Chroococcidiopsis sp. TS-821: one gene and its partner. The protein of the gene in region 2 binds, or shares a complex with, the protein of the main gene of each other region. Links are inferred from orthologs where the notes say so. Each region holds a gene or a part of one and is shown on either strand. Other genes may lie near its edges.

What was found.
Region 1: the proteins of secA (region 2) and secY are in contact, whole or in part, in a crystal structure (PDB 3DIN), measured with the Thermotoga maritima proteins. The link is inferred for Chroococcidiopsis sp. TS-821 from one-to-one orthologs. Residues at the interface, in WP_004082002.1 of Thermotoga maritima: Glu261, Ala262, Arg263, Lys300, Ala301, Arg302, Thr303, Ile304, Ile305, Leu323, Tyr324, Asp325, Pro326, Val329, Ser330, Tyr333, Ile336, Lys340, Phe345, Val349, Glu363, Phe364, Tyr374, Ser375, Gly376, Gly377, Glu393, Ile395, Thr482, Ser483; in WP_004081795.1 of Thermotoga maritima: Glu108, Gly109, Glu110, Glu111, Ala236, Glu237, Arg238, Arg239, Ile240, Thr241, Ile242, Gln243, Tyr244, Ala245, Arg246, Arg247, Val248, Thr249, Gly250, Arg251, Arg252, Val253, Tyr254, Gly256, Ala257, Ser258, Thr259, Tyr260, Leu261, Pro262.

Annotation. Positions count from the first base shown.
Region 1 is NZ_MVDI01000001.1:611,490-617,140, forward strand. The notes cover bases 1-2,969. They hold secY (preprotein translocase subunit SecY), read right to left. Parts: upstream 2,158-2,969; coding sequence 844-2,157; downstream 1-843. Other genes in these bases: infA (translation initiation factor IF-1), read right to left, coding at 1-63; B1A85_RS02900 (adenylate kinase), read right to left, coding at 287-844; rplO (50S ribosomal protein L15), read right to left, coding at 2,230-2,682; rpsE (30S ribosomal protein S5), read right to left, coding at 2,718-2,969. In the rest of the region: more of rpsE, read right to left, coding at 2,970-3,245; rplR (50S ribosomal protein L18), read right to left, coding at 3,306-3,668; rplF (50S ribosomal protein L6), read right to left, coding at 3,668-4,207; rpsH (30S ribosomal protein S8), read right to left, coding at 4,355-4,756; rplE (50S ribosomal protein L5), read right to left, coding at 4,776-5,321; rplX (50S ribosomal protein L24), read right to left, coding at 5,375-5,651. UniProt on the Escherichia coli protein: The central subunit of the protein translocation channel SecYEG. Consists of two halves formed by TMs 1-5 and 6-10.
Region 2 is NZ_MVDI01000008.1:27,364-33,407, reverse strand. The notes cover bases 1,183-4,544. They hold secA (preprotein translocase subunit SecA), read left to right. Parts: upstream 1,183-1,548; coding sequence 1,549-4,344; downstream 4,345-4,544. Other genes in these bases: B1A85_RS17885 (aspartate/glutamate racemase family protein), read left to right, coding at 4,440-4,544; B1A85_RS17895 (hypothetical protein), read left to right, coding at 1,183-1,317. In the rest of the region: B1A85_RS24015 (hypothetical protein), read left to right, coding at 21-176; B1A85_RS17900 (diheme cytochrome C), read left to right, coding at 352-891; more of B1A85_RS17895, read left to right, coding at 946-1,182; more of B1A85_RS17885, read left to right, coding at 4,545-5,183; B1A85_RS24010 (hypothetical protein), read left to right, coding at 5,191-5,340; B1A85_RS17880 (gamma-glutamylcyclotransferase), read right to left, coding at 5,480-5,890; B1A85_RS17875 (GntR family transcriptional regulator), read right to left, coding at 6,011-6,044. UniProt on the Escherichia coli protein: Required for protein export, interacts with the SecYEG preprotein conducting channel.

The DNA of each region.
Region 1 (5,651 bases), on a different replicon or contig from region 2:
CATCGCATTAGGCAATGACTCGGTGACTGTGCCTTCCATCTCAATTAAATCTTGTTTAGACAATTTAAACGTTCCTCAACTCAACATGCTGCTGTAAATTAAAGCAGCCGCTCGTCTGATTGCGAGCAATGAAAGACGATTGTTAAAACCTTCCAGCTTATCATTAATATATTTTATTAAAATTCGCTGGAAATTTGAGATATCAAACCAGAAGGTGGCAGAAAGCGGTAACACTCGATCGTGGATGTATTACTGCCAGCTGCCATAAAGTTCAAGATAACTTTCTTTAAGAATCAATTACATTGAGCAATTCCGCGGTCACTTCCTCCAAAGATTGATTACCATTAACAGAGACAAGTTGCTGGCGATCGCGGTAAAAGTCGATTAATGGAGCTGTTTGCTCGCGGTATACTTCTAAACGCCGACGAATCACTTCTTCGTTATCGTCTGCGCGACCGCGTCCTAAAAGCCTTGCTATTAGTACATCGTCCGGTACTTCTAAATTAATCACCCGAACGTCTTGATGAATTTGCTTTTGTTGTAGCAGTTCATCCAAAAAGAAGGCTTGACTCACCTTGCGGGGAAATCCATCTAGAATCCAGCCATCTTGAGCATCGGGTTCATCGAGGCGTTCCTCAACCAAGTCATTGACTAATTGATCGGGAACTAGTTCACCCCGCGAGACATAATCTTGCGCCCTGACACCCAAAGGTGTTTGCTTTTGCATTGCTTGGCGCAAAATATCGCCAGTGGAAACATGAGGAATATTCCTGTGATGAGCCAAGGTTTGAGCTTGAGTACCTTTACCCGCACCTGGCGCTCCCAGGAAAATCAATCGCGTCACTATTGTTTCACCATTCCTTCATAACGTTGGGAAATCACGTAAGTTTGAATTTGCTTTGCTGTGTCAATAGCAACACCAACTAGAATGAGCAAAGACGTTGCGCCTAAACCTTGGAAAGTACGAACTTGAGTTGCACTTTCCACGGCAGTTGGAATAATGGCTACCAAACCTAGAAAGATGGCGCCTAAAAAAGTTAAACGGTTCAAGACACGCTCGACATACTCACTTGTAGCTCTGCCAGGGCGAATTCCTGGAATTGTAGCACCCATTTTCTTCAAGTTTTGCGCTAAATCGACTGGATTAACGATTAATGTCGCGTAGAAGTAGCTGAAGAACAGAATTAAAACAAGGTAAGCGAGTGCGTAAATCCAAGGAGTAGGACCGCTAGGGTTCAGATAATTGGCAATTCTCAACAGAAATTCATTGCGGGTAAAACTTGCCAAAGAAGCGGGCAAAATCAGGACGGCAGAAGCAAAAATGATAGGCATAACGCCGCCTTGGTTGAGGCGCAAGGGTAAGTAGCTACGTTGTTCTTGGAAAAAGCGTCGACCAACTTGTCTGCGTGCAGAAATAATCGGGATACGGCGGGTTCCTTCTTGAACGAAGACAATACCGACGATCATAGCGAGGAAGACCAATAGCAGAACAACGACGCCGCCGACAGCTTCTCTGCTACCCGTTTGTGCAAATGCGATCGTGTCTCCTAAGGCTCTAGGAAGTGAAGCGACGATGTTGACAAAAATCAAAAGAGATGCTCCATTACCAACGCCGCGTTCGGTAATTAATTCCGACGCCCACATGATGAACATGGAACCAGCCGTAAGTGCGATCGCTGTCTCGGCGACAAAGACAGGACCTGGGTTGAATGCATAGGGTTGTAGCCAAAAAGCCGCAATAAAAATACTTTGGAGAATTGCCCAACCTAAAGCCACATAACGGGTAATTTGGGAAATTTTCCGCCGTCCGGCTTCACCTTCATTTTTCTGAAGATTTTCTAAAGCTGGGATAGCAGCGGTCAACAATTGGATGATAATAGAAGCATTAATGTACGGCAAAATTCCTAGAGCAAAGACTCCCAGCGTTGAAAGTCCGCCTCCAGAAAAAATATCTAAGAAACCAAATAAGGCATTGTTGCCAGCTTGACTTGCTTGGGCAAATAAAGCGCGATTAATTCCCGGAACAGGTAAAAAGACGCCAAGACGCGCCAAAATCAAAATACCAATGGTCACAAGCAGTCGCCTTCGCAAACCAGCTGCTTGTGCCATCTGCATAAAAGTCTCTTGTGCCGTTGGGGCTTTGTCTCTGCTAATCATAAAGAGGTACCTTTTTTGTAATCCGGCTGGGGTTGTTTAAGGTACTCGTCTACCAGAAAACAGGGTTTCACTTTATTTGGAATCGAGAACTTCACAATTTCCACCAGCTGCTGTGATTTTCTCACGCGCCTGCTTAGTGAAAGCTGCAGCTTGGACTCGCAAGGGAACATTAATTTCCCCGTTTCCCAAAATTTTTAACGGTCCCTGTACAGCAGTAAGAATACCGGCTTCGCGTAACGAAGCTAGATTGACTTCTGTGTTAGCCGGAAGTGATGCCAGCTTTTCTACATTGATCGTAGTGTACCGCTTACGATTAACGATCGGAAAGCCTTTGAGTTTGGGAATGCGTCGATACAAAGGTTGTTGACCACCTTCAAAGCCTGGTCTGGTACTGCTACCAGAACGAGCTTTTTGCCCGCGCATACCTAGACCAGCACTTGCTCCTTGACCTGCCGAAATACCGCGACCAACACGACGGCGGCGTTTTTTTGAGCCTGCTTGAGGCTTAGGATCAGTTAGTCTCATTGACTTGATACTCGTTTTGAGTTGGACAAAATGGATTAAGCGTAGAGGTTTTCAATTGGAATGCCACGCTCTTCTGCAACTTCGGAAAAAGTCCGAAGAGTTGATAGTGCGTTAACCGCTGCGCGAGCGTTGTTGAGTGGGTTATTCGAACCAAGTTGCTTGGCTAGTACATTGCGCACGCCAGCAAGTTCTAGCACAGTACGTACTGCACCACCTGCAATTACACCTGTTCCAGGGGCTGCTGGGCGCATGATGACTTTTGCACCACCACCACTACCGTTGATAGGGTGGGGAATCGAGTTGGAATTGGTGAGAGGAACATCGATGAGATGCTTTTTACCATCGGCGACACCTTTTTTTACCGCACCAATGACATCTCCCGCTTTACCCACGCCAATACCGACTTGACCGCGCTCGTTACCAACTGCGACAACTGCACGAAAGCTGAGTTTCTTACCACCTTTTACTACCTTGCTGACACGGCGAATTTGAATCACTCGCTCTTGCCAGTTAGTTTCTTTTTCTTTTACACGGTTACTTTTACGACGACCACCAGTTGCCATAGTTTGTATCCTTTTAAAATATTTTTATGCTCTGTTGCTAATTGTTAGCGACTGGCACAATTAAAAATCTAATCCTGCTTCGCGCGCCGCTTCAGCCAGGGCTTTGACGCGACCGTGATACAAGTTTCCTCCGCGGTCAAACACAACTTTAGAGATGCCTTTTGCGAGCGATCGCTGCGCAATTAATTTTCCAACCTCAGTAGAGGCTTCGCAAGTTGCGCCAGATTTCAACGATTGCTTCAAAGTTGGCTCTAGCGACGAAGCCGCAACAAGTGTGTGGTGTTGTGTATCGTCAATCACCTGCGCGTAGATATGTTGGTGCGAACGAAACACAGCTAAACGAGGACGTTCTGGGGAACCGCTGACTTTTCCTCGAATGCGGCGATGTCGAATTTTTTTCGATTCTCTCCGATCTAATTTCATTACTTCTTACCTGCCTTACCAGCTTTACGTCTGACAAATTCACCAGCGTAGCGAATGCCTTTACCTTTATATGGTTCGGGCGGGCGAACATCGCGAATTTTTGCCGCCGTATTGCCTACCAGTTCTTTATCGAAACCGCTAACAATGACGTTCGTATTGTTTTCTACAGCAAGTTGAATTCCTTCCGGTGGTTCGATTTGTACTGGATGGCTGTATCCTACGTTAAGTGTTAGATTGCGACCTTGAACCGCGGCACGATAGCCGACTCCTTGAATTTCTAGCCGACGTTGAAATCCTTGTGAGACACCATCAACCATATTAGCGACCAGCGTGCGCGATAAACCATGCATCTGGCGGGCTATCCGCGAGTCGTCTTTTCTTTTAACTAGCAGCGTATCGCCTTCTTGCTCAATGGTGACTGCAGAAGGCAGTTCGCGCGAAAGTTCGCCTTTTGGTCCTTTAACTGTAACTTGTGACCCGTCAATCGTAACTTGTACTTTGGCGGGGATTGTAATTGGGCGCTTACCGATTCGAGACATGACTTATGATGTATTCCTAATCAACTAGCTACTAACTAAACGGGCATAATTAAAAATCACACCTTTCGGTTGTTGGGCAATAGGTAATGATGATGACCAATAACCAGTTACCAGCCTTGAAGTTACGTTCTTGCTCAGCTAGTTGTTTCACCAAACATAGCAAAGCACTTCACCGCCTAAGCCTTGACGTCGGGCTTCGCGATCGGTCATGATGCCGCTAGAAGTCGAAATAATCGCAATACCGATGCCACCGAGTACGCGTGGTAACTCTTTGCGGTTCGAGTAAACGCGTAAACCTGGTTTGCTAATGCGCTTTAACGCAGTAATTAAAGGCTGGCGATTTTTACCTTTGTATTTGAGCGAGATAACTAAGTTACGTTTTACGCCTTCGCCTACCTCTTCAAAATCGGCGATAAACCCTTCGTCTTTTAATACTTGAGCAATGCTGCGGGTCATCTTTGTGGCTGGTATCTGTGTTGTCTGATGCCGCGCCATATTAGCATTGCGGATGCGCGTCAGCATATCTGCAATTGTGTCGTTAGCCGCCATCGTTTCCTCTTAATAAACTTTATTGATCCCGGAAAGGCATTCCCATTGCTGTGAGTAATGCGCGACCCTCTTCATCGTTTTTTGCTGTTGTGATAATGGAAATATCCATGCCTCGGATTTGGTCGATGCTGTCGTAATCAACTTCTGGAAAGATAAGTTGTTCGCGAACTCCAAGGGTGTAGTTACCACGTCCATCAAAGCTTTTGGGGCTGATGCCGCGAAAGTCGCGAATTCGCGGTAACGCCAAGTTAACGAGTCGATCGACAAAGGCATACATGCGTTCGCCGCGCAATGTTACCATCAGTCCCACAGGCATACCTTGGCGAATTTTGAAGCCAGCGATCGCTTTTTTGGCGCGCGTCACAACAGGTTTTTGTCCTGTAATTGTGGCAATCTCGTTAATCGACGATTCGAGGGCTTTTGCGTTTTGTGCAGCTTCGCCCAAACCTCGGTTAACTGTGACTTTTACAAGCTTTGGCACCTGATGGATATTCGTGTACTGAAATTGCTCCATCAGTTGCGGGACTATCTTTTCTTGATATAGGGTTTTGAGTCGTGCTGTCATAGTTTTTACTTTTACTTCTTCCTGGTCTTGGTCAGGAATAATTAGCTTTTAAGCTATTTATCAAGAATTTCACCTGTTTTTTTAAGCATTCGGACTTTACGACCTTGCTCGTTAAAGGTGTAGCAAACGCGACTGGCAATGTTTTGCTTCGTCGAGTAGAGCATGACATTAGAACTGTGAATCGGAGCTTCTGAAGTTACGATTCGACCAGATTCACCTTCTTGGGTTGGTTTGACGTGTTTGGTTTTGACATTCACGCCTTTGACGATCACTTTGCTTAATTTAGGATACGTCTTGAGAACTTCGCCGACTTTACCTTTGTCGCTACCT
Region 2 (6,044 bases):
CTGTCATTTGGGATGGACAAGTGTGGCAGATAAATTACTTTGTACGTCACTTGACTTTTACTAAATTACACGATTGGTTATTACAAATTGGTTTTCGAGAAATACAAGCTTATGGAAATGACGGTAAACTACTGACACTCGATAGCTGCCGCATGATTGTACTAGCAATTAAGTAAGCTTCTGAGGAATTATAGTTGAGACATTACACTTTTTGATATTAGGTAATAGATCATCAAAATGCAGTGAGTATTTAGCCATTACTAACTATGGCAAAGGTCATAATAACCCTGGTTTTAACTTTGACCTTTGACCCCTACTATTTACGTGTTGAGGAAGTGTTCGAGAGATATGATGCAACCACGCACTAAAACGCAGAAGCGATCGCATTTTGTTCTTGTTTCAGTCCTTTTGCTATGGAGTGTCACAATGGGTTGGGGGCTAGCACTTGCTACCAATGCCCAACCTTCTCCTGAAGCGAATACAACGACAGAAGAAATTGGCACTGTCGATATTGTGCCACCACGCTATCAATTAGGACAAGAGCTTTATTTAGAAAATTGTGCAACTTGTCATATTGCTTTACCACCCGCAGTCATGCCAACGCAAACTTGGCAAAGATTATTACAAGATCCACAACACTACGGCGTCACGCTTCCTCAACTCGTCGATCCCACACGCTTGCTAATTTGGAACTATCTGCGCAATTTCTCGCGCCCTTTACTCAAAGAAGAAACGACACCGTATCGTCTGGGAGAATCGCGTTACTTTAAAGCGTTACATCCTAATGTGACACTACCTCGTCCTGTCGATGTAGGTGGCTGCGTGAGTTGCCATCCTGGTGCAACAGAATACAATTTCCGTCGTCTATCACCTGAGTGGGAAACACAGTAAGAAATATGCCCCAAAATTTAAAAAGGTTATGAGGAGTGTCAAAACGTGAAACGAATTAAAGAAATTTTAGCGGCTTCAGCTTTGGTAGTATTAGCTGCACCGCACCCAGTCAACGCACAAATTATTCCTCAACCGTGGGTTTCGGTTGGTGGTAGGGAAGGGGATGTAACTTTTTCAGTAGGAGCAAGAGCATTCGATTTTGGTGTAGAACTAGGAAGAGGACCAAATGGTGCTTCTGGCGTCGATGTCCTTAGATTTTTGAGTTTGCCCGTGATATCTCCTTACGTTGGAATTGGGCTCTATTCTGAGGATCAGGGTATTGCGTTATCGGGTGGTTTACAGGTGAATACAGCGAATAACCTTGTTGTCGGTGTAGGCTATAACTCAGTTAGAGGGGTAAATGGTCAAGTAGGAATCCGATTCTAATTGCAGGGCGATCCACACCTCGATCGCCGCCCTAGCTTGAAGCAAGGTGATACGATGGATATAGTCTAAACTTGGAGCATCTAGCCAAGAGCGACTGCGATTATGTTTGAGTTTCTAGGAATGCTTCACTTGTAGACATGTATTTAATTAAAATCAAGTGCTTGCAGCATACTAAACTCAATATTTAAGCTCAAAAATAAGAATAATTCCTAAAGTTTCCCGAACCCTACCATGCTGAAAAACTTGCTGGGCGATCCTAACGCTCGTAAGCTCAAAAAATTCCAGCCTTACGTTACAGACATCAATCTTCTTGAAGAAGATATTCAAGCGCTTTCCGATCAGCAACTTAGTAGCAAAACAGCGGAGTTTAAGCAGCGGTTGGATAAAGGCGAAACCTTGGACGATCTGCTTCCAGAAGCCTTCGCGGTTGTGCGAGAAGCTGGAAGGCGCGTATTAGGAATGCGCCACTTTGATGTTCAACTTCTCGGTGGTGTGATCCTGCATCAAGGACAAATCGCCGAAATGAAAACCGGTGAAGGTAAAACGCTGGTAGCAACGCTTCCTGCCTATCTCAACGCGCTTTCGGGCAAGGGAGTACACATTGTTACGGTCAATGACTACCTAGCACGCCGTGACGCAGAATGGATGGGGCAAATCCATCGCTTTTTAGGGCTGAGTGTGGGGCTAATTCAGCAAGGCATGGGACCATCCGAGCGCAAGAAAAACTATGATTGCGACATCACCTATGTCACGAATAGCGAAGTAGGCTTTGACTACTTGCGCGATAACATGGCTTCCTCGATTCAAGAAGTCGTACAGCGCCCGTTTAATTACTGTATTATTGACGAAGTTGATTCGATTCTCATTGACGAAGCGCGGACGCCGTTAATCATTTCTGGACAAGTCGAACGCCCCACAGAAAAGTATCTACAAGCTGCGCAAGTTGCCGCCGCGTTAAAAAAAGACGAACACTATGAAGTCGATGAGAAAGCTCGCAACGTCATTCTCACCGACGAAGGTTTCGCAGCAGCAGAAGAAATGCTGCAAGTCAAGGATTTGTACGATCCTAACGATCCTTGGGCACACTACATCTTTAATGCACTCAAAGCTAAGGAACTGTTCGTCAAAGACGTCAATTATATCGTCCGTAACGGCGAAGTTGTAATCGTAGATGAGTTTACAGGTCGAGTTCTGCCAGGAAGGAGGTGGAGCGATGGACTCCATCAAGCTATTGAAGCGCAAGAAAGAGTCGAAATTCAGCCAGAAACGCAAACCTTAGCAACGATTACTTATCAAAACTTGTTTTTGCTATATCCCAAGTTAGCAGGGATGACTGGAACAGCTAAAACCGAGGAAGCAGAATTTGAGCGAATTTATAAGCTAGAAGTTACGATTATTCCTACGAATCGTCCTACCAAACGTCAAGACTTGTCTGACATGGTGTACAAGACGGAGGAAGGAAAGTGGCGAGCGGTTGCCGAAGAATGTGCTGCAATGCACGAAATTGGTCGCCCCGTATTGGTAGGAACGACTAGTGTCGAAAAATCTGAATACCTCAGTGCTTTACTCACGCAACGTAATGTACCGCACAATCTGCTCAATGCCCGCCCTGAAAACGTAGAACGCGAATCAGAAATTATCGCCCAAGCAGGACGTAAAGGCGCGGTAACAATTGCAACAAACATGGCTGGTCGCGGAACCGATATTATCTTGGGCGGTAATGCGGATTATATGGCGCGACTCAAGCTGCGCGAATACTTTATGCCCCGCATTGTTTTACCAGAAGATGAAGATGTCTTTGCAGTAGAAAGGGCATCAGGACTACCAGCGTCGAGTAGCAGTAGCGGTCAAGGTTTTGTTCCTGGTAAGAAAGTCAAAACGTGGAAAGCCTCACCGCAAATTTTCCCTACGCAGCTATCGCGCGAGTTAGAGCAACAACTTAAAGCCGCTGTAGAATTTGCTGTCCGCGAATACGGCGAACGGAGTTTACCTGAACTCGAAGCAGAAGATAAGGTTGCAGTTGCCGCAGAAAAAGCACCAACAGACGATCCGGTAATTCAGAAGCTACGGGAAGTTTATAACGCATTGCTGCGCGAATACGAAAAATTTACGTCGCGCGAACACGACGAAGTTGTTCAGCTTGGTGGTTTACACGTCATTGGCACTGAACGTCACGAATCGCGACGCATTGATAACCAATTACGCGGACGCGCTGGAAGACAAGGCGACCCTGGTTCGACACGCTTTTTCTTGAGTTTGCAAGACAACTTATTACGGATTTTTGGCGGCGATCGCGTTGCAGGATTGATGACGGCGTTCCAAGTCGAAGAAGATATGCCGATTGAGTCTAAAATGTTGACTCGCAGTTTAGAAGGCGCGCAAAAGAAAGTCGAAACTTATTACTACGATATTCGCAAGCAGGTGTTTGAGTACGACGAGGTGATGAATAACCAACGTCGGGCAATTTACGCCGAACGTCGTCGCGTTCTCGAAGGTCTTGACTTGAAAGAATTGGTGATTAAGTACGCTGAAAAAACGATGGATGAAATCGTGGATTACTACATCAACCCCGATTTGCCATCAGAAGAGTGGGATCTGCCAAATTTGGTGAGTAAAGTTAAAGAATTTGTCTATCTCCTGGCTGATTTAGAACCAAATCAGATGGAAGATCTCTCGGTTGGCGAAATTAAAACCTTCCTGCACGAGCAAGTGAGAATTGCGTATGATGTCAAAGAAGCGCAAGTCGATCAAATTCAGCCAGGCTTGATGCGCCAAGCTGAGCGATTCTTTATCTTGCAGCAAATTGATACACTATGGCGCGAGCACTTACAACAAATGGATGCGTTGCGCGAATCAGTAGGGTTACGCGGTTACGGTCAAAAAGACCCGCTGATTGAGTACAAGAGCGAAGGATATGAGTTGTTCTTGGATATGATGACTAATATTCGTCGTAATGTGGTATACTCTCTATTCCAATTCCAGCCGCAGGTTCAACCAGCCGTGCAAGCACCATCAGGAATGGTTTAAACCCATGTCCGCAATTACATAAGCTTCGGTTAGACCGCTTCGGCGGTCTTCTTTTGTATGGGTGTGGCTGTCGTGATTGAGGTATGCTAGGAGCTATGAAGATCAAAGTCATCAATCCTAACACCACTGCTAGCATGACGCAAAAGATTGCCAAGGCGGCGATCGCGGTGGCGAGTCCTAGAACTGAAATTATTGCGTGTAACCCTGAGATGGGACCTGTTTCGATTGAAGGACACTACGATGAAGCGCTGAGTGTTGTTGGCATTCTTGAAGAAATTAAAAAAGGAGAAGCCGCAGGTGTTGATGGTTATGTAATTGCTTGCTTCGGCGATCCTGGGTTACTCGCTGCACGGGAATTGGCAAAAGGTCCCGTTTTAGGAATTGCAGAAGCGGCTATGCACGCTGCGAGTTTAATCGCGACTGGATTTTCAATTGTGACGACGTTGAGTCGCACGCGGATAATTGCTCAACATTTAGTTGCAAATTACGGGATGACGCATTTTTGTCGCAAAATTCGCGCGATTGATTTACCTGTACTTGAACTTGAGGATGAAAATTCTCATGCACGAAAAACGATTTTAGCCGAATGTCGTCAAGCTTTGGCGGAAGATGGGGCAGGTGCGATCGTTTTAGGGTGTAGTGGGATGGCTGATTTATCAACGCAATTAAGTCAAGAATTAGGAGTTCCGGTTATTGATGGCGTGAGTGTCGCGGTTAAGTTTGTTGAAGCTTTGGTCAGTTTAGGCTTGAATACGAGTAAGAAGGGCGATTTAGCTTATCCTATTGCTAAGCCATATTCTGGAATGCTTCATGCTTTTGCTGTTGAGCATCAAGAATGAATCGTGGATGTCTTACCGGCGCTCAGCTGGCTCAACGCAGACACCTCCAATGCAGCCACTTTTACGACTACAGAACCAACAACTTTACAATCAACTTCGGCGACAAGCACTTGGTAAGACAGATCTTGGCGCACGCACTCGACAAACTCTAGCGTAATTTCTTATCAGTTAAACTTAACTGCATCAGTAGCAATAATATCTTGCCACAATAATATAGAAATGCTCCGCAACGATGGCATCTTCTTGCGGAGTTGCTACGCGAATTGTATGGGAAAGCGATCGCACTTGTCCTACCTTTAACTTGCAGCTTTATAAGCCGCCCAACCACCGTGATGCGAAATGTCAGGCCAATTATATTTTTTTACTAACTCTTGCGGATAGAGAAATGCAGTAAGAACTTCGCCATCCTCTAAAACAATGTCACTTGGGTACATGTTTGGTGGTTCGTTGGCAGATAAGTAGTCAAACTCAGCTTGAGTTAATTCGTATACTTCTCCTGGAATTGAAATTCCACCTTGTTCTACTTCATAGATTGCAGGATGCCAACCACCACCTGCGGCGTGAAGTCGATAGCGGGGTTGGGTTTTTGCTTCTTTGATAAACTTTGCCGATTGCAGGTTTTGATGATCGGGTTGTCCGCGCAATGCTGAACCACAAATAAATATCCGCTTTGTACCTGCGCTTGAGTTGGTATTTGTCTCGGTCATGCTTATTGTAAATAACTACCAAATTTTGCCAGCTAAACTAGTCTAAAAAATGAATGTCGTATAGGGAGCGTTAACTTTGTTACAAATTCACTATCTAAGTTATCTAAAATCTAAGATATGTTAACCTTCTTGAAGAATACCGCTACTATGTTGC